One region of the Cobetia sp. cqz5-12 genome, then DNA from elsewhere that is predicted to be linked to it. Evidence: predicted binding sites of a transcription regulator. Region 1 holds the regulator's gene; each other region holds the start of a gene.

Region 1 (10,394 bases):
CGCCCAGCAGCTCACGTGCCAGCTGCATGTCGGCGCCGCTGCGCGGGAAGGACACGGCCAGATAGTCGACACCGATATCGATGGCGGTCTTCAGGTCTGCCTTGTCCTTGTCGGTCAGGGCTTCGGCAGACAGACCGCCGCCTTGCTTGTTGATGCCCTTGTTGTTGGACAGCTTGCCGCCGACCTTGACGGTGGTGTGGATCTCGTTGCCCTTGAGCTCATTGACCTCAAGCACCACGCGGCCATCGTCGAGCAGCAGCACGTCGCCCGCGACCACGTCATCGGCCAGTTCCTGGTAGTCACAGCCGACGCGCTCGACGGTACCTTCATCACGGCCCAGGCCGATATCGAGGATGAACGGCTGGCCTTCGCTCAGCTTGACGGCGGTATCCTTGAAGCGCGCGATGCGGATCTTCGGACCCTGCAGGTCACCCAGCACGGCGACGCTGCGGCCCTGGGCGGCAGCGGCCTGTCGTACGGCCTCGGCGCGCATGCGGTGATCTTCGGGGCTACCGTGGGAGAAGTTGAGGCGTACCACATCGACTCCGGCACGAATCATCGCGTCGAGCACACCCGGCTTGTCACTGGCAGGGCCGAGAGTGGCGACAATCTTGGTGCGGCGGATCGGGCCGTTGAACGCGTGCGGCATGAAAGCATACTCCTTGAACACTGGCGTGATGGACTGGCTGAAAACGCAAACCAGGTTGTTGTCATTTTACTACATTGAAGGCTGAAAGGGAGCCTGTCGAGTATCGTCGGCTGTCGTTGTCCATTCTCGTGATCACGATCGGGACTGCAAGGGGGGACGTGAAGTCTGCCGCGCGATTGTTGCGAATACGTTGTCGCGGGTACGCGGACGTGGACTCTCGCTTGAGGGTTTGCCGCGCTACGCCATGCGGGGGCGGCCGGCCATTTCGACGCCTGACAGCCAGGCGTCGCATGCCCTTTGCGTCGGCGTCGGGGTGATCGCCCCATCACGCCAATGTTCGCTGGCTGGCTTTCACAGGCAGCCATTTCACTGCTACCTATATAGTGGCAATAGCCTGCTGAGCGACATTTCCGCTCATCGAGCCGGCGCAGACCGTGTACCGGCCCCGTTGACCGCTGCCATGCGCTGATGACCTATGCTCAAGTCCGGCTCGGAGGCCGGAATGCCACGCCCCCATGCATGACGGCTGTCGATGTCATCTGACGCAAGCCGCACGCTGGCATGGCAGGTGGCATGGCATGTCTCGAGGCTGTCGCAGAGGCGTCATCTTGAGCCGCCTTGACGAGGTGCCAGTCTCAACATTGCTGGTCAGCGCTGAAATGCTGGGGTAGGGTAGGCGCATTTTTCGGCTGGGACAAAACCCAGCGCGACGAGTCATTCGCCGGCGCAATCAGTGCCGGCCAGGAGATGCGAGCAACCATGGGCAAGTCACTGGTGATCGTCGAGTCGCCCGCCAAGGCCAAGACCATCAACAAGTATCTCGGCAACGACTTCGTGGTGAAGTCGAGTGTCGGGCACATCCGCGACCTGCCGACCAGCGGTAGCGGCAAGCAGGCCACCGACCCCAAGGAACGTGCCCGTCAGGCGGCGGAGACCCGCAAGATGTCGCCCGAGGTCAAGGCGGCTCACAAGGCGCAGAAGGCCAAGACCCAGTTGATCCGCCGCATGGGGGTCGACCCGGAGAATGGCTGGGAGGCGCATTACGAGATCCTGCCCGGCAAGGAAAAGGTCGTTTCCGAGCTGACGCGCCTGGCCGAGAAAGCCGACACCATCTATCTCGCGACGGATCTGGACCGCGAAGGTGAGGCGATTGCCTGGCACCTGCGCGAGACCATCGGTGGCGACGATTCGCGTTACAAGCGTGTGGTCTTCAACGAGATCACCAAGAAGGCGATCACGGCGGCCTTCGATGAGCCGGGCGAGCTGAAGATGGATCGCGTGCATGCCCAGCAGGCACGCCGCTATCTGGATCGCGTCGTCGGCTTCATGGTCTCGCCGCTGCTGTGGGCCAAGGTCGCTCGTGGCCTGTCCGCCGGTCGCGTGCAGTCGGTTGCCGTGCGGCTGATCGTCGAACGTGAGCGCGAGATCCGCGCCTTCATCCCCGAAGAGTTCTGGGATGTCCACGCTGAGCTGGCCGCCGCCAGTGGTGAAGCGATCCGTTTCGAGCTGGCGCGTCAGGATGGCAAGGCCTTCCGTCCGACCAGCGAGAAGGAGACGATGGATCGCATCGCGGCGCTGCGCACGGCCAAGCTCGCGATCACCAATCGTGAAGACAAGCCGACGCGCTCCAAGCCGAACGCGCCGTTCATCACCTCGACCCTGCAGCAGGCGGCCAGTGGTCGTCTCGGCTTCTCGGTCAAGAAGACCATGATGATGGCCCAGCGTCTCTACGAGGCGGGTTACATCACCTACATGCGTACCGACTCGACCAATCTGTCGGCGGACGCGGTGGCCACGGCGCGTGACTTCATCAGCGAAGAATACGGCAGCAACTACCTGCCGGAAGCGGCCAACGTCTACTCCAGCAAGGAGGGCGCCCAGGAAGCGCACGAAGCGATTCGTCCTTCCGAAGTGTCGCGCCGCGCCACCGATCTCGCCGGTATGGAGCGTGACGCCGAGCGTCTGTATGAGTTGATCTGGCGTCAGTTCGTGGCCTGTCAGATGCTGCCGGCCGAATACCTGTCCTCCACGCTGACCATCGAAGTGGATGGCTACGAGCTGCGTGCCAAGGGCCGTGTGCTCAAGTTCGACGGCTACACGCGTGTCATGAAGCCGATGGGCAAGAAGGAAGAGGATCAGTCGCTGCCGGATCTTGCCATCGGCGAGAAGCTGGACCTTGTCGAGCTGCAGCCGCTGCAGCACTTCACCAAGCCCACGGCGCGATACACCGAGGCCAGCCTGGTCAAGGAGCTGGAGAAGCGCGGTATCGGCCGTCCGTCCACCTATGCCGCCATCATCTCCACCATCCAGGACCGTGGCTACGTGGCGCTGGAAAACCGTCGCTTCTATGCCGAGAAGCTGGGCGACATCGTCACCGATCGCCTCAGCGAGTCCTTCAAGGACCTGATGGACTTCGGCTTCACGGCGCGCATGGAAGACTATCTCGATGAGGTGGCCAATGGCGGGCGCAACTGGCGCGAGCTGCTGGACACCTTCTACGCCGAGTTCAAGGCCGAGCTGGACCACGCCCAGTCCGAAGAGGGCATGCGTCCGAACCAGCCGGTGCCGACGGACATCGCCTGCCCGACCTGTGGGCGCGAGATGCAGATCCGTACCGCCTCCACCGGGGTCTTCCTGGGTTGTTCCGGCTACAACCTGCCGCCCAAGGAGCGCTGCAAGACCACCATCGATCTGCTGCCGGGCGATGAAGCCGTGGCGGCCGATGCCGGTGAAGATGCCGAGACGGATGCGCTGCGCGCCAAGCGTCGCTGCCCGATCTGCGCCACCGCGATGGACAGCTACCTGATCGATGAGCAGCGCAAGCTGCACGTCTGCGGCAATAGCCCGGACTGTGTCGGTCACGAGGTCGAGGAAGGACAGTTCCGCATCAAGGGTTACGATGGCCCGGTGATCGAGTGCGACAAGTGCGGCTCCGACATGCAGCTCAAGACCGGGCGTTTCGGCAAGTACTTCGGCTGCACCAACGAGAATTGCAAGAACACCCGCAAGCTGCTCAAGTCCGGTGAGGTAGCGCCGCCGAAGATGGACCCGATTCCGATGCCGGAACTTGCCTGCGTCAAGGTCGAGGACCACTACGTACTGCGCGATGGCGCCAGTGGCCTGTTCCTGGCGGCCAGTCAGTTCCCGAAGAATCGCGAGACGCGTCCGCCGCTGGTCAAGGAGCTCAAGGCGCATGCCGACGAGCTGCCGGAGAAGTATCACTTCATTCTTGATGCCCCGGATCAGGACCCGGACGGACGTCCGGCGCAGATTCGCTTCTCGCGCAAGGTCAAGGCTCAATACGTCATGACCGATGAGGAAGGCAAGGCGACCGGTTGGAAGGCGACCTATGACAACGGCCGCTGGGTCGTCGAGGACAAGCGCAAGGGAGCCAAGAGCTGATGAGCCAGCGTGCCCGTACCAATCAGCTGCTGTATCAGGCCGAGTTGCTGCTGGCCCAGTCAGCAGCCTCTGGCGACGATGAGCATGCCGTGGCACGACGCATGGCCGGTGAGGAGGGCGCGCTCGCCCTACTGGAGCTTGCGCTGGCGTCATTGCTGGAAGAGTGTGCCGTGACAGCGCGCTGGCCGCAGGGTGGCTGGCGTGAGCGCCTTTCCACCCCGCCGACGCCCATTGCCGAGGTCGAGCAGCTGCGCAGCCTGCTGGAGCGTCCCGACAGCTGGTTGTCTGAGCTGGTCGCGGATGTGACCCGCCTGCATGAAGAGGACGGTGCCGCTCGCCGCGAGGAATCGCGCTCGCGTGGTGATGGCCTGATCATCGCGGCAGCTTCGAACGCCTCGCTGGCCGAGCGGCTCAGCGCTGCCATCACGGCATTCAAGGCGCTGCTGCCGCAGCTGCGCGAGTCGAGTGTCGAGTGGTAGGTTCAGGCGTTGATCTGGTGCTGCACGCTGGTGATGACTGGCGGATGGCAATCGGGTGACGTTTCGCCTTCACGGGTGCTAGACTGATCGCATTGTGGCAAGCCCTGCATTCTCCGGTACGACCATGGCTCTGGCTGTGGTCGTACTTTTTTCTGCGTCGCTGATGGCAGCGCGGTGCCGGGCTTGCCAGCCGTCGCGCTGACGATTACAACGACGCCGGTATCTCGCGAGATGCCGTGCAGGAGGAATGACGTGTCCGATCCCGCCGTACTTGAAATTGTGCAAATGGAAGATGGTGAAGTGATTCTGCGCGCCGCGGAAAGCGAAGGTGAGCCGCTGCTCAGCATTCGCATTTCGGACGAGGCCGCTGATCTGCTGCGTGACAATCGTTTCGAGGTCGCGCGTGAGATGATCGACCACGCCATCACCCGGACTCGCCTCTGGGATGGCGAAGAAGACGAGGACGAGCAGTCAGAAGGCATCGTGCACTGATTCATCGCTCATGCTTCGCGCACAAAAAAACCCGCCTCGAGGCGGGTTTTTTTGTGCGATGCGTGCGGCTTTTCTGCTGGGCAAAGCGCTGCTGGTCAAGGCCTCAGTGCAGGCCACCATCGCGGATGACGCCCACCCCGAGACCCTCGATCTCCAGACTGTCCGTGCGCAGGTCGACCTTGATCGGCGAGAAGTCCTCGTTTTCGGCTTCCAGCCATACGTAGTGCCCGTCACGGCGGAAGCGCTTGACGGTGACTTCATCCCCCAGGCGGGCCACCACGATCTGGCCGTCACGCACGCTGGTGGTGCGGTGTACGGCCAGCAGGTCGCCTTCCAGAATCCCCACATCCTTCATCGACACGCCGCGCACACGCAGCAGGTAGTCGGCAGCCGGCGAGAAGTAGTCACTCGGCAGCGGACAGTGGCGGTCGATATGCTCGCTGGCAAGAATCGGGCTGCCGGCAGCCACTTCCCCGATCACCGGCAGGCCATCGTTGGCGCTGTCGTCGACGTCAGCCAGCGACGGCACGCGAATGCCGCGTGAGGTGCCCGGCACCATCTCGATGGCGCCCTTGCGCTTGAGGGCGCGCAGATGCTCCTCGGCGGCATTCGGCGAGCGGAAGCCCAGCGCCTGGGCGATTTCGGCCCGCGTCGGCGGGTAGCCAGAGGACTTGATGGTCTTGATGATGAAGTCGAAGACATCCTGCTGGCGCGGAGTAAGCGGCTGGGTCATGGCATTGCCTTTGGCCTGGGCGGCATCTTGAGCTGACGGCACGGGGTGTGCATCCATACAACTGTCATTGTATCCAGTCATGGCGGTCATGCAAGGCATCGTGGCTTGCGTGGTGGCCTCAAAGGGCAGGTAGTCGTCGAGAGATCGCTGTCTGGTGACCTTGCTTGCCCGATGTCAAAGGCTCTGCTGATGAGGTCAGGCGGGCTGTCTGGGAGGGACGGATATTGCGAGTCCTTGGATCGCCACGGTCAGCGTTCAGCGAATATCAGTCTTGGCTAAACCTCTGGCGTTTGAAACGCGAGAGAATTGTCAGTCATGGCATGGCGCGCTAGAATCAAAGTGTTTCAAACGAATGTTCGTCGATGGCGGTGGCCGGTCGAGGCATGATCAAACATGCCGTGCTCGAGCGGGCCGTGTTCGAACATGCCTTGATCGTACGCGGCCTTGCCGTGAACCAGCACCACCTCATGAGAGAGTCGCCGTGCGGGGCTTGCGCCGTGACCTACGACTCCAGTCCTTTTCTACCTGACAAGGGTTCCGCCCATGGCCCAGACCGATACCGTTACCCGCATCCTCGATACTGCCGAGGTGCTGTTCGCCGAGCGCGGCTTCGCCGAGACCTCACTGCGCAACATCACCAGCAAGGCCAAGGTCAATCTGGCGGCGGTGAACTACCACTTCGGCTCCAAGAAATCGCTGATCCAGGCGGTCTTCGCGCGCTATCTCGATCCGTTCAGTGAGCGTTTCCACGCGGCACTCGACAGCGTCGAGCAGCAATACGCCGGGCGTCAGGTGCCGCTGGAGGTCCTGCTGGAGGTGATGGCGCGCACCGTGCTGGAGGTGCCGGCCGAGCGCAACAGCCTGCGTACCTTCATGCGCCTGCTTGGGCTGGCCTATACCCAGGGGCAGGGCCACATGCGGCGCTATATCCGCGAGCATTACGGCACGGTCTTCAGCCGCTTCGCCGAGCTTCTGAAGCTGGCGACGCCTGATCTGCCGGACAACGAGCGCTTCTGGCGCCTGCACTTCATGCTCGGCAGCGTGATCTTCACCTTCTCGGGCCTGGATGCACTGCGCGATATCGAGGAGGCCGAATACGGCCATCACACCACGGTGCGTGAGCTGATTCAGCACATGCGGCCGGTGGTGGTCGCGGCGATGGCAGCGCCGTTGCCGGCCTCGCTCGGGGATGGTGAGGCGGTCACCCAGGCGGCCAGCTGATGGCCTGCTGGGTCGCGGTGGATCTCTCACGCCAGAGCCTCGAGATACGCAATGACGCGCCGAGTGGCAGTCGTGATGCGCCGCCCCCCGCGGCCGGCCCTGACGCGCTGGTGCACGCCTGCGCGATCTCCAGCGGCCTCAACGGTATCGGCGAGCTCGACGGCAGCGGTTGCACGCCAACCGGCTGGCATGTGATTCGTGCCGCCATCGGGGCGGGCAATCCGCGTGGCGCCGTCTATCGCGGACGGCGCTTCACGGGTGAGGTGTTCACGCCTGAGCTTGCCTTAGAGCATCCTGAGCGTGACTGGATCCTGACGCGCATTCTGTGGCTCAGCGGCCGCGAGCCCGGCCTCAATCGCGGTCGCAATGCCCGCGGTGAGCGGGTCGATAGTCTGCGCCGCTACATCTATTTTCATGGCACGCCCAGCACGGAACCCATGGGCGTCGCGGCGTCCCACGGCTGCATTCGCTTGCGTGATGACGACCTGCTGCGACTCTTTGCCGAGGCCGTGCCCGGCACACCGGTGCTGCTGCATGTCTGAAGGCGTTGGTGTCCGAGTCTGATACCCTCCATGAGCCGTCACCGAAATCCGTGTGGCAGTCCCTTGCCGGGGTGCAGCTGGTCGCGACTGTTCGATAGGGGTTCAGTCGGCTAGAATTGCGCCTTTCCTCGCGCTGGCAGCCTGATTCATCACGTTTCTTCCAGGCTGCCAAGCCCCGTAAAAGACATGAAGTCCTGGCGGTCGTGATTCCTCTCTACACGGGACATCACTGCCGCAGGCCATGGACAGGAAGGATGACATGACACAGCCACTGGGCTCCGTAATGGTCGATGTTGCGGGGCTGACCCTCGCCCGCGACGAACGTGAACTGCTGGCACGCCCTGCCGTCGGGGGCGTCATCCTGTTTGCGCGCAACTGCGCTTCTCCTGAGCAGGTGCTGGAGCTGAGCCGCGAGATTCGCAGCGTGAATCCCCACCTGCTGATCGCCATCGATCAGGAGGGCGGGCGCGTCCAGCGTCTGCGCGAGGGCGTGACACGCCTGCCATCGATGCGCAGCCTGGCACAGTGCTGTCTCGGCCGTGACTGTGATGGTTGCGGCGAAGACGCCCAGGCCGCAGGCCTGGGTCTGGCACGCGATGCCGGCTGGCTGCTGGGCATGGAAATGGCAGCCATCGGCTGTGATATCACCTTTGCGCCGGTGCTGGATATCGATGTGGCGGGCTCGACCATCATTGGTGATCGCAGCTTCGGCGCCACGCCGGAAGACGTCATCGCGGTGGGCGGCGCCTTCATCGATGGGCTGCAGGAGGCGGGCATGTCCGCCGTCGGCAAGCATTACCCGGGGCATGGTGGCATCTCGGCCGATACCCATCTGGAGCGCGTGGTCGACCCGCGTCCGTTCCGCGAGCTGCGCGAACATGATCTCAAGCCCTTCGCGGCCCTCGCCGAGCGTCTGGGCGGCGTGATGCCGGCGCATGTGGTCTATCCGGATTTCGATGCACGTCCCGCGGGTTTCTCGCCCAGCTGGTTGGGCCTGCTGCGCGAAGAGTTCGGCTTCAAGGGCGCCATCTTCTCCGATGATCTGGGCATGGCGGCGGCAGTCGCGGAAGGTGGCCCGGCAGAGCGTGCGCGCCTGGCGCTGGACGCCGGCTGTGACATGGCGCTGGTCTGCAATGACCCGGCCGCCGCGCGCGAAGTGCTCGACAGCCTCGATGACGATGAGCAGCGCCACCGAGGCAAGCGCCAGGCGCGGTTGCGCTATGCGCGGGCTCGCCCGACGCTGGATGGCCTGGTGGGGCTGGCACGCTGGCGGCGCACCCACGCGCGGCTCGAATCGATGGCGGCCAGCCAGGCATCACAGCAGGTTGCCATGCCCTCGGGCACGCTTGGCAGTGCCGAGGCGTCTGACACGTCGTCGGCCTCTGAGTCCGGTAGCGCGCAATAATCAGGCACGCGGTGTCTTTTTCGAGTCGAAGACTGGCAAGGAATTCCCATGGCTGAGCAATCCGCCACCGAGGCTGCTGCCGACAAGCTGGCAGCGCCTGCCGAAGAGATGATCAATCAATGGGTCGAGCCGCTGCGCCAATGGGTCGAGCAGACCTTTGGTCTGCCGCTGTGGGGCATCAATCTGGCTCTGCTGCTGCTGGCGGTGCTGTTGCTGCACCTCATCGAACGAGTGGTGCTCACTCGCCTGGCGGCGCATGCCGAGAAGAGCCGCAACCTGTGGGATGACGCCCTGGTGCATGGCCTGCGTCATCCCTTGTCATTCTGGCTCTACAGTATGGGGGTGTTGCTGGCGCTCGGCATCATCGCCGGCCAGTTCAGCCTCAGCGGGGCCGAGAAGTACCTGGGCACGGCGCGCCAGATCGTGACCCTGCTGGCGCTGGCCTGGGCGTTGATTCGCATGGTCAAGCGCTTCGAGGCGCTGCGCACCATGCCGCCGCCCGGCACCAACGTCAACGCGATGGATGCCACCACGGCCTCGGCGATCAGCAAGTTGCTGCGTGCGGTCGTGGTCGTGCTGGTGGGGCTGGCCATCCTGCAGAATCTCGGCGTCTCGCTGTCAGGGGTGCTGGCCTTCGGGGGTGTCGGCGGTATCGCGGTCGGCTTTGCGGCGCGGGATCTGCTGGCCAACTTCTTCGGTGCCCTGATGATCCATCTCGACCGGCCCTTCAAGGTCGGCGACTGGATCCGCTCCCCGGACCGCGAGATCGAGGGCACCGTCGAGGATATCGGTTGGCGCCTGACGCGCATCCGCACCTTCGACATGCGGCCCCTCTACGTGCCGAACGCCATCTTTACCAGCATCTCGGTGGAGAATCCGTCGCGCATGTACAACCGCCGCATCTTCGAGACCGTGGGGCTGCGCTATGAGGATGCCGCCCAGGTCGGCCCCATCGTTGCCGCGGTACGCGAGATGCTGGAAGGCCATGACGAGATCGACCAGACGCGCACCCAGATCGTGAACTTCACCACCTACGGTGAGCATTCGCTGAACTTCTTCGTCTATGTCTTCACGCGCACCACCGACTGGGTGAAGTACCACGCGATCAAGCAGGATGTCCTGCTCAAGGTGCACGACATCATCCGTGAGCATGATGCCCAGGTGGCGCTGCCGGGGCAGCGTCTGCACTTTGCCGATGTACTGTCCTTCGAAGGACGCCACCATGAACACGACGCCGAGGCAGAGAACGCCGCGGCGTCATCAGACACGCAGACGCGCGGGTCCCGCCGCCGTTCTGATTCAACCGCCGCTGCTACATCCTCTTCTGCGCCTGTCCGGCGTGGAGATGAGGCCAGTGACACCCAGGAAACTCCCGATGCTGACTCCGACGCCTGAGACTCTCACCGCCCTGCATGACGAAATGCGTGAGGTGATGGACAACGCCGATTGCCTGATCCCGCAAGCTGACCTT
Region 2 (10,394 bases), 240 kb from region 1:
GCCATCACGCGCGGGCGCCCCTTGAGGTCGATGACGTTCATGTTGACGCGCGCGTTCTTCTCGAGGTCCGTGGTGGCGAACAGGTGCGCCATCAGGCCTTCGATATCGACTCGATTGGAGCGCGGCTGAATCAGCAGGCGCGTCGGGTTCTCGTGGTCGGACTCATCACGCAGGTCCGCGACCATCGGCAGCTTCTTGGCCTGCATCTGGGCGGCGATCTGCTCGATCACCTTGGCGCCGGAGACCTGATACGGCAGCGCCGTGATCACGATATCGCCTTCTTCCAGCACATAGCGGGCGCGCATCTTCACGCTGCCACGACCGGTGCGGTAGAGCTTGGCGAGGTCGGTGCGCGGCGTGATGATCTCCGCCTCGGTGGGGAAGTCCGGTGCCGGCAGGTACTCCATCAGCTGATCGCTGTCTGAGTCCGGATGACGCAGCAGATGGCGGGTGGCGGCCACGACTTCATGCACGTTGTGCGGAGGAATGTCGGTCGCCATGCCCACCGCGATGCCGGTGGTGCCGTTGAGCAGCACATTGGGCAGACGCGCCGGCAGCACCTTGGGCTCGTTCATGGTGCCATCGAAATTGGGCACCCAGTCGACGGTGCCCTGGGAGAGCTCGGACAGCAGCACCTCGGAGTACTTCGACAGCCGCGATTCGGTGTAACGCATGGCCGCGAAGGACTTGGGGTCATCCTGGCTACCCCAGTTGCCCTGGCCATCCACCAGCGGATAGCGATAGCTGAACGGCTGCGCCATCAGCACCATCGCCTCGTAACAGGCGCTGTCGCCGTGGGGGTGGAACTTGCCCAGCACATCGCCGACGGTACGCGCCGACTTCTTGTACTTGGCGTTGGCCGTCAGGGACAGTTCGCGCATGGCGTAGACGATGCGGCGCTGCACCGGCTTCATGCCATCGCCGACATGCGGCAGGGCGCGGTCGAGAATCACGTACATCGAGTAGTCGAGGTACGCCTTTTCGGTGTAGTCACGCAGGGCCAGACGTTCGACGTCACCCTCCGCGACCTGGATATCCATGCTCATGGGCGCTTGACCTTGATTACGAGCGTAAAACCGGGGAGCGCCTGACTGTGGCGCTCCCGAAAGAATGCTGTCGCGCAGCTTGTCTGGCTTTCGAAGTTCAGCTGCTTTCGAAGTTCAACTGGCCGTGAAAGCTCAACCGATGATCAGACCTCGATGTCGGCCATGTTGCCGTAGTCCTCGAGCCAGCTCTTGCGATCACTGGCGCGCTTCTTGGCCAGCAGCATGTCGAGCATCTCGTGGGTGCCGTCATCCGCACTGCGCGTCAGCTGCACCAGGCGGCGGGTGTCCGGCGCCATGGTGGTCTCGCGCAGCTGCAGCGGATTCATCTCACCCAGACCCTTGAAGCGCTGCACGTTGGGCGTGCCACGTTTGCTCTCGAGCTGCTTGAGGATGTGTGCCTTCTCGCTCTCGTCCAGGGCGTAATGCACTTCCTTGCCCAGGTCGATGCGGTACAGCGGCGGCATGGCGACGAAGACGCGCCCGGCATCCACCAGCGCCGGGAAATGACGCACGAACAGCGCGCACAGCAGCGTGGCGATGTGCAGACCATCGGAGTCGGCATCCGCCAGGATGCAGACCTTGTGATAGCGCAGCTTGGTGAGGTCATCCGAGCCCGGGTCCAGGCCGATGGCGACCGCGATGTCGTGGACTTCCTGGGAGGAGTAGATGTCATGCGACTCGACTTCCCAGGTATTGAGGATCTTGCCACGCAGCGGCAGGATCGCCTGGGTCTCGCGGTTGCGGCCCTGCTTGGCGCTGCCGCCAGCGGAGTCACCCTCGACCAGAAACAGCTCGCTGTCGGCAGGGTCGGAGCTTGAGCAGTCCGAGAGCTTGCCCGGCAGCGCAGGCCCGGAGGTGACCTTCTTGCGCGCGACCTTCTTGGCGCTCTTCAGACGACGTTGGGCCGCCGAGATCACCAGTTCCGCCAGCGCTTCAGCCTGATCGACATGGTGGTTGAGCCACAGCGAGAAGGCGTCCTTGACCACGCCGGAGACGAAGGCGGCGACGCTGCGTGAGGACAGGCGCTCCTTGGTCTGGCCGGCGAACTGCGGATCGAGCATCTTCACCGACAGCACGAAGGCGGCGCGCTCCCACAGGTCATCCGCGCTCAGCTTGACACCACGCGGCAGCAGGCTGCGGTAGTCGCAGAACTCCTTGAGCGCCTCGAGCAGACCGGAGCGCAGGCCATTGACGTGGGTGCCCCCCAGCGGCGTGGGGATCAGGTTGACGTAGGGTTCCTGCACCAGCTCGCCGCCTTCCGGCAGCCACTGGATCGCCCAGTCGACGCCGTGCTCCTCGTCCTCGAAGTGGCCGACGAAGGGCGATTCCGGCAGGCGTTCGAAGCCATCGGTGGCGCCGAGCAGGTAATCGCGCAGGCCGTCCTCATAGTGCCAGGTCGTCTCGCTGCCATCGGTCTCGATTAGCACGACCTTGAGCCCCGGACACAGCACGGCCTTGGCACGCAGCAGGTGGCGCAGGCGCGGCATCGCCAGACGGGGGCTATCGAAGTAGCTCTCGTCCGGCCAGAAGCGTACCAGGGTGCCGGTATTGCGCTTGCCGACGGTGCCGATCTGGGTCAGCTCCTCGACCTTCTCGCCATTCTCGAAGGCGATGCGCTGACGCAGGCCATCGCGGCACACTTCCACTTCCAGACGCGTCGACAGCGCATTGACCACCGAGACGCCCACGCCGTGCAGACCGCCGGAGAAGCGATAGCTGTCCTGGGAGAACTTGCCCCCCGCATGCAGCTTGGTGAGGATCAGCTCGATGCCGGTCACGCCATGCTCGGGGTGGATGTCGGTGGGCATGCCACGGCCGTCATCGCCGACCTCGATACCGCCATTCTCGAGCAGGCGCACGCGGATTTCCTTCGCGTGCCCCGCCAGCGCCTCATCGACGGAGTTGTCGATGACTTCCTGCGCCAGATGGTTGGGCCGAGAAGTGTCGGTATACATGCCGGGCCGCTTGCGGACCGGTTCGAGGCCGGAGAGGACCTCAATGGAACTGGCGCTGTACTGACTCATCGCAGCCTTGTGTCCTTGGTGTTGACGTCCGCCAACCGACTCGCCCTTTCACGTGCGCGAGACGGACAACGGATTCCTGAAAAATGAGAGACCGGCGTCTGGCGTTCAGCATCAAACGCCCTGCCATGTCGTGCCAAGAGATGCCGTGTCCAGCCAGGTCATGGTGTGTCATGGCAGAAAGCACCACGCATGTGACCTGCTAGTCCGGCGCGACATGCATCGCCGCTGCGGTGGCGGGGGCCAGTCGGTGCCCGCCATGCGCCATGATCGCCGGCAGATATTCCGCCAGCTGCGCAAAGCCGTGATCGCCACCCGGCGTGATGATCAAGCGACTTCCCTGATAGAGCCCTGCGGCATCATTGACATCCAATGTCTCATCGGCCGTCGCCAACAGCACCAGGGTGCGCTGCGCCGTGACCGGCTCCGCTTCCAATGCGAGCAATCCGGGCCCGAAATCCTCGGTGACGGTGAACGTCACGCCGGTATAGGGATTGGCATGCACCGAGCCGAGCCATTCGCTGACCAGTCGCGCGGGACGCACTGCCGGATTGATCAGCACGCTGCGCGGTCCCTGACGCCAGACGCTCTGGGAAGGACCCGCCGGTCCCTCGAGACGTGCAGCCTCACGCGCGACCAGCCAGGTGGCCAGAAAGCCGCCCATGGAACTGCCGATCACCATGATGGCGTCATCGCAGGCGGGGTCTGCAGGGTCCAGCGCCAGGCGCTCACACAACGTGAGATAGGCCGCGTTGACCGCCGCCTGACCCGCGCCGGGTTCCGGGGGGATGTCCGGCATCACGCACGGCAGGCCGAACTGCTCTGCCGCGCGCTGCATCAAGCGCGCCTTGGGCGAACAGCTGGCCGAATTGAAGCCGTGCAAGTACAGCAGACCCTTGACGGGCGCGGTGGCGTGCATCGCTGCCGTATCTGACGGAAAGGGGGAATTGGCCATCAGCACTCCCGACAACACGTCAGACCGCGACACCTCCCCTCCCACGCCTCAAGATGGCAGGGTATCTCTCGAGCGTTCATGCGCTGGAGGCGGGGTTTTCGACGGTCCGCGTCGTACTGTCTAGTGTAAACGATTGATTCGCTTATAGGATAGCGAGAATACTGTATAAATCAACAGAGAGCGACGACTGACGCCGCCGCTCGTCTTGCTTGGCATGGCAGCATGCCCTCACACACTCTCTCACTCACACCCTTGCTTACATCCGCCGTGGGCTCAACGCGGGTCCTGATCCTGGGCTGCCCACACCGCTTCGATCAGCGCACGGCTGGAGGCGTCCAGCGTCTCGAAGCCTTCGCCGCTGGTCATGGTCGCTTCGGTGGCGGTGGCGATCTGCTTGCCCAGCTCCACGCCCCACTGATCGAACGGATTGATATCCCAGATGGTGGCCTGCACGAAGACCTTCTGCTCGTAGAGCGCAATCAACGCACCCAGGGTTTCCGGTGTCAGTGTTTCCAGCAGCAGCGTGGTCGACGGCTGATTGCCACGGTAGCGCTTGTGGTTCGGCTGCGCCTCATCACCGGGGATGGCGTCATCACCCAGCATCAGCACACGTGACTGGGCGAAGCAGTTGGCCAGCGTGAGGCGGTGCTGCGCCTTGAGGTGAGCGCGTGTCTCGGCGTCCTCGACATGGTCATAACGGCACATCGGCGCGATGAAGTCACACTCGACCGCCTGGGTGCCCTGGTGCAGCAGCTGATAGAAGGCATGCTGGGCGTTCGGCCCCAGCTGGCCCCACAGCACCGGACAGGTCGAGTAGTCGATCATCTCACCATCGTTGGTCACTGACTTGCCGTTGGATTCCATCTCCAGCTGCTCGAGGTAGCTTGCGAAGTATTCCAGGCGACCGTCGTAGGGCAGGATGGAGTGGGCGCGGATATCGAGGAAGTTATTGTTCCAGATACCCGCCAGCGCCAGCAGCACCGGCAGGTTGTCTTCCAGCGGCGCGGTGCGGAAGTGCTCATCCAGCTCATGCGCCCCGGCCAGCAGGCGACGGAAGTTGTCCATGCCGACATTGAGCGCGATGGGCAGACCGATGGTGCCCCACAGCGAATAGCGGCCGCCGACCCAATCCCAGAACAGCAGCTGATGTTCCGGCGCGATGCCCCATTCGGTCATCTTCTCCGGCTTGGCGGAAGCGCCGATGAAGTGCTGACGGTTGATCAGCGCTTCCAGGCGCCCTTCCGGGTCGAGGCGTGATTTGAGCCAGTCGCGCGCGGTGCGGGCATTGGACAGCGTGTCGATGGTCGAGAATGACTTGGAGGACAGGATGAACAGCGTGGTTTCCGGGCTGAAGGATTCCAGATAATCCGCCAGCTGAGAGCCATCCATGGTCGAGGCGAAGTGCACGCCGATCTCGTGGATGTCCTTGGGACGGCAATCGCTCAGGGCGCTGGAGACCATCAACGGGCCGAGGTCCGAGCCACCGACCCCGAGGTTGACCACATCGGTGATCGGCTTGCCGGTAGCGCCGCGCCACTGGCCGCTATGGAAGGTGTCGACCATCTCGGCCAGGTGCTCGAGGCTCTCGTGGATGGCCGGCACGATATCCTCGCCGTCCACCTCGAGGCTGGCGGAGCGCGGCAGACGCAGCGCGGCGTGCAGCGCCGGACGGTCTTCGGAGCGATTGACATGCTCACCGGCCAGCAGGCGCTTGATGCCCTGCTCGACACCGGTTTCGCGCGCCAGATCCAGCAGCAGCTCCAGGGTCTCGCCCTTGAGGCGCTGCTTGGAGAGATCCAGACGCAGTCCCGCGGCAGAGCGCGTGAAGGTCGCCACTCGGTCACGCCCTTGCGCCGCATCCTCGGCGAACAGGTCCTTCAGATGCACATCAGCCATCTGCTCTTGATGATGGCGCGCGAGAGCCTGCCAGGCCTGGGTATTACGACGCGCAGAACGTGCCGCTGATTGAGTGGACATGGCCACCTCTCTCCTTGAAGTGTAATGACCGGCCCTGCATGGCCCGGCCTGAAATCGATTGATGGAGGCCTCACCCGCCAGCCGTGACGGGTGCGTCACGGGCGCCGAATGCGTAGAATGGCGGGCCCGACGGGGCGCTCTGCCCGGCCGGTCCTCGGCCACAGGCATGTCGCCCTGGCCCACTGCCCGATGAAGCCTTGATCCATGAGTGATGCATCTTACCGTGACGCGATATTTACGACACCCCTTGACCGTGTCGCCAGCTTCTCCTTCGACGAGCAGGTCGTCAGCTGCTTTCCGGACATGCTGCGCCGCTCGGTGCCGGGGTACGGTCAGATCATCGCCATGCTGGGCCTGATGGCCCGCGCTCACCTGCGCCCCGGGGCGCGGGTCTATGACCTGGGCTGCTCACTCGGTGCTGCCAGCATGGCGCTGGCCCGCGAGATGGCGCCCGAGGATATCGAGATCGAAGCCGTCGACCTGTCGGCACCGATGGTCGAGCGCGCCAGTCGTGAGCTGGCCGACGCCTTCCCGGCGCATCGCATCACGGTCAGCCAGGCAGACATTCGCACCCTCGACTACCAGCCAGCCGGCATGATCGTGGTCAACTTCACGCTGCAGTTCCTGCCGCCAGAAGATCGCGATGCCGTGATCGACAAGCTGTTCGCGGCGCTGGAGCCCGGTGGCGTGTTGATCCTGTCCGAGAAGATCATCAGCGATGACCCGGTCGAGAATGCCTGGCTGATCGAACGGTATCATGACTTCAAGCGTGCCAATGGCTACTCCGATCTGGAAATCTCCCAGAAACGCGAGGCCCTTGAGGACGTGATGAAGCCCGACAGCCTCGACACGCATCATGCTCGCCTGTCGCGCGCCGGTTTCGCGCGCAGCCATACCTGGCTGCAATACCTGAACTTCGCTTCGATGGTCGCCTTCAAAGCCGCCGAATGACCGCTACGCCAGCACGGACCCGACCCAGCGCATGAGCATTTCCCCGTATGACCGCGACCTTTACCGCGCCTTCACCGAGCTTGCCTGTGAGCCAGGCGCCGTCGGCGATGGCTTCGCCCGCTGGCTGAGCGCCCTGCCTGAACAGCTGGCCAATGGCCTGGACCGCAAGCGTCATGCTGATCTGAAGGCCTGGCATGGCGCGCTGGAAAAGCTGCCCACCCTGCCCGCCGAGCGCGATGTACAGCTGGATGCCGACCGGGTCGGTGCACTCTTTCCGACTGGCCTGAATAGCAGCCAGCTGCGCCAGAGCGAGAACCTGCTGCGCGCGATGATGCCGTGGCGCAAGGGCCCCTATCAGCTCGACGAGATCCATATCGACACCGAATGGCGCTCCGACTGGAAGTGGCAGCGTATCGCGCCGCACCTGTCGGATCTCACCCATCGCCGCGTGCTGGATGTCGGCGGCGGCAATGGCTACCACGGCTGGCGCATGGTCGGTGCAGGCGCGGCCTTCACGCTGGTGATCGACCCTTCGCCGCGCTTCTACTGCCAGTTCCATGCCGTACGCCACTTCATCGGCGCGGATCACCCCCAGGGCCGCAACCTGCACTTCCTGCCGGTGGGTATCGAGGATGTGCCGGCGAAGATGACCGCCTTCGATACCGTCTTCTCGATGGGCGTGCTCTATCATCGTCCCTCGCCGATGGACCACCTCTTCCAGCTGCGCGACACCCTGCGCCCCGGCGGCGAGCTGGTGCTGGAAACCCTGGTGGTGGAAGGTGACGTGACGACGGTGCTGATGCCCGGCGAACGCTATGCCGCGATGCCCAACGTCTACTTCCTGCCCTCCTCCCAGGCGCTGGCCCACTGGTGCGAGCGCGCCGGCTTCAAGGACGTGCGCATCGTCGATGAAGCCGTGACCACCCTGGACGAGCAGCGTGCCACCGACTGGATGACCTACCACTCGCTGAGCGACTTCCTCGATCCCAATGACGCGAGCCTGACCCGCGAAGGCCATCCGGCGCCGCGGCGTGCGGTGCTGATCGCCACTCGCGCCTGAACTGCGCAGCGCCTTCTCTCCCAGCGGTGTCTGCGCTAGGGCAGACGACACACGACGGCGGCGCTCATCGAGCACCGCCGTCTTCGGCTCTCGCGTCTCAGACAATTCCCAGACGCTGCGCCTGTCGGTAAAGATTGCCGCGATCGACCTTGAGCCTGCGCGCGGCCTCTGCCCAGTTGCGATCACTCGCCAGCCAGACTCGCGAGATGTGCTCGCGCTGAAACGCCTCGGTGGCATCGCGCAGTCCCAGCGCTTCATCGATGTCCTGCAGGACATGACGCTGTGCCGGGTTCGCTCTCCCCGACTGAATCGTGCCATGCCCCACCTGCGCGCCCTGAATCTCCTGCACCGCGCTGACGGCCCGCTCGAGTGACACCTCGCCATTGACCTCAAGGCCCAGCAGTTCCGGCGTGATCACCACCAGCTGGCGCCCATCGGCGCGCAGACGAGTCGAGTGGGCGCCATGCGCGAGCCGGGCATGCAGCGCGGCGCGGCTGATGCAATGCTCCAGCTCACGCACGTTGCCGGGCCAGGGGTACTCGCACAGCTGGCGCTCCGCCGCCGGCGTCAGGCGCAGATTGCCCAGCCCGAGGCGCGTGCGATTGTGTTCAAGGAAGGTGCCGGCCAGCGCCAGCAGATCCGCACGCCCGCGCTCACGCAGCGGCGGCACCCTGAGCGGATAGACGCTCAGACGGTGATAGAGGTCTTCACGGAAATGCCCGGCGGCGACCTCCGCCTCGAGATCGCGATTGGTGGCCGCGATGACACGCACATCGACCCTGACCACGCGATCGCTACCCAGCGGCTGCAGCTCGCCTTCCTGCAACACCCGCAGCAACTTGGCTTGCAGCGCCAGTGGCAGCTCGCCGATCTCATCCAGCAGCAGGGTGCCACCATCCGCCATCACGAAGTGGCCACGGTGATCATGGGTCGCGCCCGAGAAGGCGCCACGCCGATGACCGAACAGCGCACTCTCGACCAGCTCCGGCGACAAGGCGGCGCAGTTGATGCGCACCAGCGGCCGCCCTGCCCGCGGGGAAGCGTCGTGCAGCCGCTGGACCACGCCCTCCTTGCCCACACCGGTCTCGCCCTGCACCAGCACCGTCATCTCGGTATCGGCGACCGCCTCCAGCTGCGCCTCGAGCCTGGCCATCGCCGGGCCACGTTGCGGGCAGGCCATAGCGCTCTGTGATGCCATACCTGTCGGGGGCACGACCGTCGGTGCCGAAAGCCCCGACCTGCCGGCCGAGGCCCCCGCGACCCACTCCTGTCGCAGTGACAGCGACAGACAATGCGCGGGGAGTGACAACCAGGCCTGCAACTCCTTAAGCGGCAGTGTCAGCTCGTCGGTGCTCGCAAAGGCGCACAGCGATTCCAGCGGGGCCAGCACCCCCGGCGTCAGTGCGTCGAAGGTCATCACTCCCAGCAGGGTATCGCCCTCACGCAACGCGATACCGGCGCAGTCATGCACCAGCAGATCCGACCCATGCACGTCCCCCAGCAGGCCATCGAAGGGGTCCGGCAGATCGCTGTCCAATGCGAAACGATGCACTCCCGTGTGCTCGGCGATCGCCTTGAGCCGCGGATGCTCCGCCAGCGCGAAGCGTCGCCCGCGCACCTCGGCAGGCAGGCCGTAGGTGGCCAGTGGCAACAGCTCGTCACGCTCGGGCAGGTAGCGCATCAGGGTCGCCGCCTCACCGGGCAGCTGCTGCATGATCGCGGCCAGTAGACGCGTCCATGGCAGCGCGCGCCGCTCGCCGCCCTCCTCGCGGGACAACCAGGCGGCGAGCCAGGCATTCACGGCCGCGACCGGCGTATCGTTCAGGGGCAGGTGGGCATCGGGCATGCGGTCATCCTTGCGGGTATCGGGAGTGAGAGGGCTGAAGATTGATGTCATCATGACACGCTTGATGTCATTAGAACACGCCACATGACCATGTCATTTTGACATCATAGACCTACAGAGTGCATGACGACTGGCCTCGAGAGTTGGCACGCCCCTTGCCATAGAGGGAGGGACATCAATCAGAGGTATCGTCATGCTGACCAACGCCCAGGAAGACCTGATCGCCGCCACCGCCCCCGTCGTCGCCGAGCACCTCAATGCCATCACGGCGCGCTTCTATCCGCTGATGTTCGAGCGCTATCCCGAGGTGAAGCCGCTGTTCAATCAGACCCACCAGGCCAGCGGCGGCCAGGCCCGTGCGCTGGCCGGCGCCGTACTCGCCTATGTCGGCGCACGCCACTCGCGTGAGGCGGTGGACCGCCTGCTGGCGCCCGTGGTCAGCAAGCATGTCTCGCTCAATATCCTGCCCGAGCACTACCCCATCGTCGGCGAGTGCCTGATGGCCACCATCGGCGAGGTGCTGGGGGACGCCGTCACG
Region 3 (10,394 bases), 600 kb from region 1:
GCGCGCGAGCGCATCGAACTGACCAGTGCCGAGTTCGACCTGCTGTGGCTGCTGTCCTCGAATGCGGGACGCGTGCTGACGCGCGAGGAGATCTTCTCTGCGCTGCGCGGCATCAAGTACGACGGCCAGGACCGCTCCATCGACGTGCGTGTCTCGCGCATCCGCCCCAAGATTGGCGATGACCCCAATCATCCTGAGCGGATCAAGACGGTGCGCAGCAAGGGATACCTGTTCGTCAAGGACCTCTAGACGATGCGCCGGGCTCTCTCCGACAGCATCTTCCTGCGTGTCTATGTCGCCTTACTGGTGGCATTGGTGCTCACGCTGGGCATCGCGCTGGGCGGCTTTCAGCTGACCAACATGGTCCGGCTGGAGGCGTACCAGACGCGTCTGGGTGCGGCGCCGATGCGCCTGCTGGTGAGCCAGATCGCGGCCACGCCGGAAGCTGAGCGTGGGGCCTTCCTCAATCGGACCGCCCAGCTGCTGGATGGGCGGTTGTTGCTGGCACCGGCGGCGGTCTTTGACCTCAGCTGGTGGGAGCAGCGCCGCCTTGAAGCAGGGCGGCCGCTGGTACGGCCCCATGATGACGCCGGCTGGCAGCTGCTGATGGCGGTGCCGGGCGAAGAGAGAGTGCTGGAATTCCGGCTACTGCATCTCGCGGAGCGGCAGTTGCGCGGGTTGATGGTGTCGCTGCATGACACCCTGCAGCCCATGAATGCCGAGCAGCGCAGCGACTTGCTGGCCCGGCTGCAGCAGGCCTCCGGTCTGTCCTTCGCGCTGCTGCCGGACATTCCGCAGAATCTCGATGCGCAGCAGGCCAGCCGCCTGGAGGCCGGTCGTGTGGTGCTCAACGTGGCCAGTCACGGTCAGGCGATGGCGCTCTATACTCGTCTGGGTGACCGCACCATGCTCAAGGTCGGGCCCATCCGCGGCTTCGAGACGACACCGCCGGCCTTGATCATCGCCATGATACTGGCGGTCATCAGTCTATTGGGCGGCGTCATCTATCTGGTGGTGCGTTCACTGGAGGCGCGCCTGACGCGCCTGGAAAAGGCTGCGACACGCATTGCGGGCGGTTATCTCGATACGCGAGTGCGCATCGAGTCCAATGACTTTCTCGGGCGTCTCGGCATGGCCTTCAATGGCATGGCCGAGCGGGTGCAGGGGTTGCTGGGCGCGCAGCAGGACATGATTCGAGCGGTCTCGCATGAATTGCGTACCCCGGTGGCGCGTATCCGCTTCGCACTGCAGATGATCGAGGACATGGTCGATGATGATTTCGTCCAGCGTCAGATAAAGGGCGCAGACGGTGACATCGAGGAACTCGACAAGCTGATCGACGAGATCCTGACCTACGCCCGCCTCAACAATGCCGCCGGTATCCAGCTGGATCTCGGCATGGTGGATTGCCGTGAGATCGCGGAGCAGGTCTGCGAGACGCTGGCGCCGCTGCACCCTGAATTGCTGCTGAGCATCGAAGGTGAGGCGCTGGAGGTCGAGGCCGAGGCGCGCTATCTGCAGCGGGCGCTGCAGAATCTGGTCTCCAATGCCTGCCGGCATGCGGACTCCCGTGTGCTGGTGCGCATCACCAGTGACCCGCAGGTGGTCAGGCTCGATGTCGAGGACGATGGCCCCGGCATCAATGAGGAAGACCGCAAGAAGGTCTTCAAGCCCTTTGCGCGCCTGGATGATTCGCGTACGCGTGCCTCCGGCGGCTACGGGCTGGGGCTCTCCATCGTGCAGAAGATCCTGCATTCCCACGGCGGCAGTGTGGTGGTGGACAAGGGCAGGTCGCTCAAGGGCGCACGCTTCAGCCTGTTGCTGCCACTGACCTCCAGTCAGCTGGAACGCAAGGCGCCTGTGCCCTTGCCGCCGGTCAAGCCGCCGTCACTCCATGACGAGCACACCACCTGATCACGACCGTTTGAGGAATCGGCCATGCGGCAATCTTCCTTGTCACTGCATCCTGACTTGATCGGCGCATGGCGGCTCGAGCGTTTCTGGTATGCCTGGCCGGATGGACGCGAGCTGGAGCCGCTGGGCGAGTGCAAGGGCCAGCTGCATTACATGGCCAATGGCTATATGAGTGTGCAGCTGGTGTCCTGTGACCGTCAGCCTCTGGGGATGGCGCCGACGGATGATCAGCTGGTCGCCGCCTTTCGTGAAGGCTTTGCCTACTGTGGGCGCTGGCAGTGGGACAGTGAGCGGGAAGAGGTCTGCCATCATCTGTCGCTGGCCACGATCGCCGACTGGGATGAGGTGACGCTCGTGCGGCGGGTCACGCTCGAGGGGGACCGCCTGCTGCTGGGGACCGATGCGCCGAATCTGCAGCTGCCGGAAGGTGGATTTCTGACATGGCTTGAGTGGCATCGATTGACGACTGTGTGAAGTGATTGTCGAAAAGGCTTGACGTGATCATGGGTTAGCGTGCAATGTAGCCCCTGTTGGATAGCAAGACGCACCACTCAGTCGCTTGTGCTGCTCGGTAAATCGCCTTGAGCGCCCCGAGAAGCCTCGCTGATTTGATGCATGGTTTTGCTTTGCCCACGCTCTTCGGGTAATGCCCGTTATTTCAAACATGCTAATCAGAGAGGAATTTCTCATGGCTACAGGTACAGTTAAGTGGTTCAACGACGCTAAAGGTTTTGGTTTCATCGCTCCGGCTGACGGTGGTGACGATCTGTTCGTTCACTTCTCCGAAGTCCAGGCTGATGGCTTCAAGACCCTGCAGGACGGCCAGCAGGTCTCCTTCGACGTGACTCAGGGCCAGAAAGGCCTGCAGGCAGCCAACGTCAAGGCTATCGACTGATCATCACTCATTGCGGAATGCTTTCCGCTTGAGATGATAGATGTCAAGAACCGCCCCAGCTCATGCTGGGGCGGTTCTGTTTGTGCTGAAGAAAAGTCTTGCGCGCAAGCCGTAGTGATATGGCGCGAATACGCAGTGAACAGCAATGACAAGAAGCCCCACCACTCGACAGGCCGCAAGGCATCGAGTGGTGGGGCTTTCGTGTATCCATTCCTCGTAAGCGCTGAAGCCCGGGTATCAGGCAGGCTTCACGCCACTCAGCACCTCGAATGATGTCTCACGGGCGGTACGCAGGAAGTCGTCCATCCACGGCGTGCCGAGCAGGTCTTCTCTGACGGCGGCGTAAAGTGTCGCCCAGACACCGTCGCCCAGCGACAGGCCACGCACGTAATCACGTGTCAGATATTCGGCCAGCGCCCAGTTGGGGAGCGCCGTGACGCCGCGGCCGCTGGCGACCAGCTGCATCATCATCACCGTCATCTCGGCGCTGCGGATCTCGCGCGGGCTCACATTGGCCGGTTCGAGGAACTGGGTGAAGACGTCCAGGCGATCATGCTCGACCGGATAGATGATCAAGGTCTCGTCACACAGGTCCTGCGGCTCCACATGGCCCTTGATGGCCAATGCATGCTGGCGTGCCACGGCCAGCATGACCTCATAGCGGAACAGCGGGATGTACTGGATGCCGGTCATCTCCACCGGGTTGGCGGTGATGACCAGGTCCAGCTGCTCACGGCCCAATGCCTGCAGGGGAGCGAAGCTGTGGCCCGAGGGGATATCGACTTCAATCTCCGGCCAGTGATCGCGGAAGCGATCCACCGTGGGCATCAGCCACTGAAAGCAGCTATGGCACTCGATGGCCATGTGCAGTCGGCCCTGCTCGCTTCCCGCCATGCGGGCAATGTCGCGCTCAGCCATGCGGAACTGCGGCAGTACCTGCTCTGCCAGCGACAACAGGCGCTGTCCGGCGCGCGTGAATTCTACCGGCCGTGTCTTGCGGATGAACAGTGGCGCGCCCAGGCGCTCCTCGAGGTCCTTCAACTGATGGGACAGGGCGGACTGGGTGAGGTGGACACGCTCCGCGGCTTCGACCAGCGAGCCTGCATCACGCAGGGCCAGCAGGGTACGCAGATGGCGCAATTCAAGCATGATGAATGGTGCTCATGTTGATAGGTTGAAAAAGGTACGTCGTGGAAGGTCACCATCATGACGCGCGGCTGCCAGAGGGCGCTCATGACACTGTCTCATATTCATGGCGATTCGCGTATCACTGGGGGCGCTGGAACATGAAGGGGGCCGGAGTCGGATGCCAGGAGGGTGTCATGCAAGGCCGGCAGGGCACGTGTCTTGCGCCAACAGTGTATTCCCATCCCCACAAGGCTCACTGCGCTTGATAGACTTTGGCAGAGTGCGCCAGGAAGGCCGCCGTCTCCGCCTTGAAGTCCAGCCATGCCGCAGTGTCTCGTCGCGCGAGTCCTGCGCTGCATCTTGTCGTCCGACATGCCCAGGGAGGGTTCATCATGTCACGTCATTGCTGTCGTCTTTTTGCCATTTCCCGTGCGTTGCCTCATGGGTGGGCCACGAGCCTCACGCCAGGGGTGATCGCTGCCGGGCGAGCAGGCTTGCGCCTGTCGCCTCTGGCGGTGCCCATGCTACTGGCCGGATGTACCTCCCTGCCGTGGAGTCAGGACGCCACGACAGGGGGGAGGGCTGGTCAGCCGCCGCTGAAGGTGCCGGCCCCCGCGCAGGACCCGGGTCCCGTGGTGCATGAAGTGGCGAAGAAGCCTGCGCCGCCCAGTGCGGAGTCGCTGGGCAAGGCCGCTGCCGTGACCTTGCCCTCCAGCTTTCTGCCCCCGCCCCGAGCGAGCGAGTATCAGGTATGGCGCTGCACTCCGGCGCAGGATCTGCTGATGGCCTTCAGCGAAGGTGATGCCGAGGCGTCGCATGACTGGCTGCGGCTGTGGTCACGGCGGCATGCCTATACCCTGGAGCGGGTCGTCAGTGCCTCGGGCGCGCGCTATCAGGCCAATGCCGGTGCATCGCCGGCCGGGCAGGCGTCCGGTGATGGGAAGGCACTGCCCGGCGAAGAGGGGCTGGAGGTGTGGTTCAAGGGTTCCGAGGCGATGCTGCAGAATGCCCGCGGCAATCTGGAGTGTGTGCAGGATGATCGGCGCGTGATTCATCCAACGACGCAAAAGCCGCTATTGGTGGCGCAGGGCAATGAGCCGGGCTGGCAGGTCAGTCTCGACAGCCAGCACAATCTGCTGACGCTGACGGCTATGCAGGGCTTGCTCGAGTCGCCACACGAGGCGCAGGCATCCGAGCGCTCTGCAGAGGCTGATGCTCGCTCGTCAGGTGTTCAGGTGGTGAAGCTGCCTTATCGGGTCGCCCGAGAGGCAAGCGATAGTCGTGTGCTCAAGGCGCAGCTCTCGACTGACGGCAAGCAGAGCGAGCCGTTGCAGCTGGTGGTCGCGCCGGGTGCCTGCTTCGATTCCATGCAGGGCGCGCCCTATCCCCTGACGGCGACCTTGACGATTGCAGGGCAGGAATTGAAAGGCTGTGGCGAGGCGTTCCGTTATCAGCCGGGGGCCGAATAAGGGGCATGACTGGCTATAGTGTTCGTTTTTTTCGAATGATATAGGCGATTTAAGTCGCTTTTCGTGTGGAATGGTTCATTTATCATGCTGTGCATGCGGATCGGGTCGAATACCGTCGACAGGATCGCGCCTCACCTTGATGGAGACCCTCTACATGTCAAAAGCTTCGCTCAATGTCCTGCTGGTGTCTGCTTCCCTGTTCGCTGACAAGGGCAATTCACGTGCGCTGGCCACATCCTTCCTCAGTGCGCTCGAGGCCTCCGGGCAGCCATTTCAGCTGACGCACCATGATCTGGTCGAGCGTGACCTGCCGCATCTCGATGGCGTGGAAATGCAGGCCTGGATGACGCCAGCGGATGAGCGCAGCGCCGAGCAACGCAAGCTCGCCGCACTGTCCGATGGTTTTCTGGCCGAGCTGAGAGAGGCAGACCTGCTGGTCGTCGCGGCACCGCTCTACAATCTGGGCCTGCCGACGCAGATGAAGGCGTGGTTCGACCGGGTGCTGCGTGCCGGCGAGACCTTCCGTTACACCGAGATGGGGCCGTCAGGTCTGCTGGAAGGCAAGCAGGCACTGGTATTGGCAGCACGTGGCGGGATGTATGCGGGCAGTGAGTTGGATTCCCAGACTCCGCATCTCAAATCCATGCTTGGGCTGATGGGCATTACTGAGCAGCACTTCATATACGCTGAAGGCCTCAACATGGGCGATGAGCAAAAGGTGGGGGCTTTGTCAGAGGCGAGGACCAACATCGCCAACTACGTAGATGCTCTCTGACCCGATGTATCCGCTGTAGCTGAGCCACATGGGGTGAGCATGATGAACGAAAACGCCACCGCCGCTCTGAGAGGAGCGGCGGTGGCGTTTGTGCTATCGGGAATCAGAGGTCACTGGGGGGGAGTCAGGTTGTCGGAAACGCTCAGCTTTGGTCTTCGAGCACTTCCAGTGCGCCCTTGAGGCGCGCATGCAGTTCTTCCAGCGGCGGTTGGGCGCCACCTTGCGGCCAGCCCGCCGTCAACACCACGCCATCGGCACCATAGTCGCTGGCATCCACCGGCACGTCGTAGCCGCTCAGCCAGTGGCGAGCATCGGCTTCATGGGCGAAGCCGACCTTCAGGCGCCTGGGCGTGCGCGGCGTGAAGGTCGTGGTGGGCAGGTGCTCGAGCGCCTCGAGCACCGCGCGGCTGTATGCGCGCGCCAGGCCACCGGTACCCAGCTTGATGCCGCCGAAGTAGCGGATCACCACACAGGCCACCTGGCCGACGCCGCTGCCGTCGAGCACCTGATACATCGGTCTGCCGGCGGTGCCACCCGGCTCACCATCATCGGAAAAGCCGATGGCGTTCTGCTCATTCGGCGCCCCGGCGATGAACGCCGTGCAGTGGTGGCGCGCGTTGGGGTGGGCGAGATGCGCCTGGGCCAGCAGCCGCGTCATGCCGTCTGGCGTCGGGGCATGGGCCAGCCAGGCGATGAAGCGGCTCTTCTCGATCTCGATGCTGTGTTCATGGTGCGCCTCGGGCGCCAGTGCCGGTATCTGATAGCTCATCTTGCCATCTTACCAAAGCATCGCTCTCAGTGAGTGACGGCATTGCCGCGGACCACGCCCATCACCATGCCCAGCACTTCGATATCGGCATTCTTGAGATAGATGGGGGCCATGCTGTCATTGGCCGGCTGCAGGCGCACGCCGGTCTTCTCGATATACAGCTTCTTCAGCGTCACTTCCTGCTGATTGATCATCACCACGGCGGTCTCGCCGTTCTCGGCGCTTTCGCTGCGTTCGATGATGATGATGTCGCCATCATGGATATTGCAGTTGATCATCGAGTGGCCGCGCACGCGCAGGGCGTAGGTGTTGCGGCGCACCATGCGTGTCGGCACGGCAACCGTACCGCAGTCGGCGATGGCTTCGATGGGCATGCCGGCGGTGATGTTGCCGAGCAGCGGGATATCCATCATGTCGCTGGCGGTGATTTCCTGCCAGGCCTGGTCATTGAGCGGCAGGTTGTGAAGACGCTGAAGGTAGTGCGGAGCGTGAAGACGTGACATGAGCTATCCCCTGATGCCATGCGGTCGGCGCGGATGGTGCGTCGGCCTGCGGTGCAGCGTGGAGGGTCGTCAGGCTGAGTTCATCTGTCGCCTGCTAGGCTCCGCGGACATGCTGACAACGCGTTGAGCCGACCCGATCAGTCTGTGCCTGCACTCGGCAGGCGTGTGATGAAGGTACTGTATGGATACTGTTTTTGTATACAGTGTCTGCATCATAGCAAGCTCTCGCGAAGTGGCAAGAGGTGAGCGAATTGACTGGCGCCAATTCAGCGGAAGTGTGTCGTATGAATGTGCATCACAAGTCGCTGATTTATTTCTCGAGTGCTTGACTGCCCGTCATGGCGGGGCTCTGAGGTCAGGCGATTGGCTGCTCGGTGGTCAGTGTCGGTCTCAGCTCGTAGAATGGCACGCAGTGACCCTTCGGAGTCAGCCTTTGATGTCGCACTCCGCGATGGCCCAGCCGCGAGTACTCGGGATGCCCAGCCAGCCTGCCAGCGATGAAGTCTGTAGCGCGCCGCCTCTGTTGACGGTCGTGGCGCTCGGCTGTGAGCGTGATGAGCGCTGGCTGTTCGAGGGGCTGGATCTCTCGCTGCATGCGGGAGAGATCCTGCAGGTCGAAGGGCCCAATGGCAGTGGCAAGACCACCTTGCTCAAGATTCTGTCCGGGCAGTTCCATGATCACGAGGGAGAAGTGCTGTGGCGCGGCCAGCCCACCTCGCGGATACGTGATGACTTTCTGGGCTCACTGCTTTATCTGGGCCACCAGCCCGGCATCAAGGGTGCCCTGACCGCATTGGAAAACCTCGCCTGGTATCAGGCACTTGGTGGTCAATCGCAGGAGGGGGGAGAGGCTCGCAGCGAGCTTGCCTGGGCGGCGCTGGACGCCGTGGGGCTGGCCGGTTTCGAGGATGTGCCTGCCCAGCAGCTGTCCGCCGGTCAGCAGCGGCGTATCGCGTTGGCGCGACTGCATCTGACGCCACGCCGGCTGTGGGTGCTGGACGAGCCCTTCACCGCCATCGATCGCGACGGCGTTCAGGCGCTGGAAGCATTGCTGCTGGCCCACGCCCAGCGTGGGGGCAGCGTGGTGATGACGACTCATCATCGCTTCTCACAGGCCTCGCGCTTGCGACGGATATGTCTGGGACACGCCGCAGGCGTGGATTCGAGAGGGAGCGTCTCGGCATGAACCATGAGCTGCTGACGGCACTGCCCGAGGCCCCGCCCACCAGTTCGCTGGCCGGTGCCTTCAAGGCGACCCTCGCGCGCGACCTGCGTCAGGCGCTGCGCCGACGCAGTGAGCTGATCAATCCGCTGGTGTTCTTCGCCCTGGTGATCACGCTGTTTCCGTTGGGCATCTCACCGGACAAGGCGCTGCTGGCCACATTGGCACCGGGCTTATTGTGGGTGGCGGCGTTGCTGGCAACGCTGCTGTCACTGGATGGCCTGTTCCGGCAGGACCTGGACGACGGCAGCCTCGAGCAACTGTTGCTGACACCGCAGCCATTGCCGTTGCTGGTACTGGCCAAGGTGGCGGGCCACTGGCTACTGACCGGCTTGCCGCTTGCCCTGATGGCGCCACTGCTGGGGGTGATGCTTGGCCTGCCGAGCGCTGCCTTTGCCGTGTTGATCGCCTCGCTGTCGCTGGGCAGCATGAGTCTGTCCTTGATCGGTGCGATCGGTGCAGCGTTGACGGTCGGGCTGCGGCGCGGCGGTGTGCTGCTCTCGTTGATCATCCTGCCACTGTACATCCCGGTGCTGATCTTTGGTGCCGGCGCCGTACAGAGCGCCGTCAACGGCATGCCCAGTCTGGCGCATCTGGCCATTCTGGGCGCGATGCTGGCGCTGGCCCTGCTGCTGGCGCCGCTCGCCATCGCCGCCGGACTCAGGCTGAGCATCAATGGCTAGCCCGATCAAGAACTGCATGACGCTGCCCGAGTATTCTCGGGCATTCGCAAGGCTCTTCATTGCCCCTGACAAGAGGCCCGTGTGACCGCCGATTCCGACTCTCCTCAAGCGCCTTCCCGCAAGGTTCGCCCCCGCAAGGGCGGACTGTGGCCGTGGCTGCATCGCATGGGCGCACCGGCGACCTTCTTCGCGGCCAGCCAGCGCTGGCTGCCATGGTTCTGGGCCCTGGCGATCATCGCGCTGGTGGCCGGCAGTGTCTGGGGGCTGGCCTTCGCGCCCGCCGACTACCAGCAGGGCAACAGCTTCCGCATCATCTATGTGCATGTGCCGGCGGCGATTCTCGCCCAGTCGTGCTTCATGCTGCTGGCGGTGTGCGCGCTGCTCTTCCTGGTGTGGAAGATCAAGCTGGCGGACATGATCGCCACGGCTGCCGCTCCCGTCGGCGCCTTGATGACGGCGCTGGCACTGTTCTCCGGCTCGGTATGGGGCATTCCCACCTGGGGCACCTGGTGGATCTGGGATGCCCGGCTGACGTCGATGCTGATCCAGCTGTTCCTGTATCTGGGCGTGATCGTGCTGCGTGGCTCCTTTGCCAGTCGTGACAGCGGTTCGCGTGCGGCCTCGATCCTCGCGCTGGTCGGCATGGTCAATATCCCGATCATCAAGTATTCGGTGGACTGGTGGAGCACACTGCATCAACCGGCCACCTTCACGCTCAGCGAAGCACCGCCGATGCCGGCCAGCATGTGGATTCCGTTGCTGTTGATGGTGATCGGCTTCTACGCCTTGTTCGGCGCATTGGTGCTGATGCGCACTCGCGTCGAAGTCCTGCGTCGCGAGAGCCGCAAGCAGTGGGTGCGTGATCTGCTGAGGCCGCACTCGGACTCACGCCCCGGCCAGAATTCGCCTGCGGGCTCCGTTTCCACAGAGGGTGATCACTGATGAGCCTGCCCGATGTCGCTTTCTCGAGTGTCAGCGAGTTCTTCGCCATGGGCGGCCATGCGCTGTATGTGTGGTCCGCCTGGGGGCTGACGGC

Evidence for each region. The regulator LexA, encoded in region 1, represses DNA repair genes until DNA is damaged. The targets are predictions, from matches to a motif close to TACTGTNTANNTANACAGTA.
Region 2: F8A90_RS05240 (YqiA/YcfP family alpha/beta fold hydrolase) is a predicted target of LexA. The motif match lies at 4,182-4,201, and genes of this name have one in related genera.
Region 3: F8A90_RS01820 (LexA family protein) is a predicted target of LexA. The motif match lies at 7,640-7,659, and genes of this name have one in related genera.

The regions. Positions count from the first base shown of each region.
Region 1 is NZ_CP044522.1:982,414-992,807, forward strand. Features, by position in the region: gene pyk (pyruvate kinase) at 1-649, opposite strand, end outside; gene topA (type I DNA topoisomerase) at 1,409-4,051, shown strand; gene F8A90_RS04220 (DUF6586 family protein) at 4,051-4,530, shown strand; gene F8A90_RS04225 (hypothetical protein) at 4,783-5,022, shown strand; gene lexA (transcriptional repressor LexA) at 5,126-5,755, opposite strand; gene F8A90_RS04235 (TetR/AcrR family transcriptional regulator) at 6,299-6,976, shown strand; gene F8A90_RS04240 (L,D-transpeptidase) at 6,976-7,518, shown strand; gene nagZ (beta-N-acetylhexosaminidase) at 7,778-8,923, shown strand; gene F8A90_RS04250 (mechanosensitive ion channel family protein) at 8,972-10,318, shown strand; gene F8A90_RS04255 (hypoxanthine-guanine phosphoribosyltransferase) at 10,299-10,394, shown strand, end outside.
Region 2 is NZ_CP044522.1:1,222,124-1,232,517, reverse strand. Features, by position in the region: gene parC (DNA topoisomerase IV subunit A) at 1-1,046, opposite strand, end outside; gene parE (DNA topoisomerase IV subunit B) at 1,190-3,070, opposite strand; gene F8A90_RS05240 (YqiA/YcfP family alpha/beta fold hydrolase) at 3,270-4,022, opposite strand; gene pgi (glucose-6-phosphate isomerase) at 4,296-5,999, opposite strand; gene cmoA (carboxy-S-adenosyl-L-methionine synthase CmoA) at 6,204-6,950, shown strand; gene cmoB (tRNA 5-methoxyuridine(34)/uridine 5-oxyacetic acid(34) synthase CmoB) at 6,982-8,010, shown strand; gene norR (nitric oxide reductase transcriptional regulator NorR) at 8,108-9,856, opposite strand; gene F8A90_RS05215 (globin domain-containing protein) at 10,050-10,394, shown strand, end outside.
Region 3 is NZ_CP044522.1:384,044-394,437, forward strand. Features, by position in the region: gene F8A90_RS01780 (response regulator) at 1-249, shown strand, start outside; gene F8A90_RS01785 (ATP-binding protein) at 253-1,914, shown strand; gene F8A90_RS01790 (lipocalin-like domain-containing protein) at 1,939-2,388, shown strand; gene F8A90_RS01795 (cold-shock protein) at 2,603-2,809, shown strand; gene F8A90_RS01800 (LysR family transcriptional regulator) at 3,047-3,958, opposite strand; gene F8A90_RS01805 (MliC family protein) at 4,459-5,406, shown strand; gene F8A90_RS01810 (FMN-dependent NADH-azoreductase) at 5,561-6,181, shown strand; gene F8A90_RS01815 (IMPACT family protein) at 6,324-6,950, opposite strand; gene F8A90_RS01820 (LexA family protein) at 6,977-7,453, opposite strand; gene ccmA (cytochrome c biogenesis heme-transporting ATPase CcmA) at 7,890-8,639, shown strand; gene ccmB (heme exporter protein CcmB) at 8,636-9,358, shown strand; gene F8A90_RS01835 (heme ABC transporter permease) at 9,524-10,300, shown strand; gene ccmD (heme exporter protein CcmD) at 10,300-10,394, shown strand, end outside.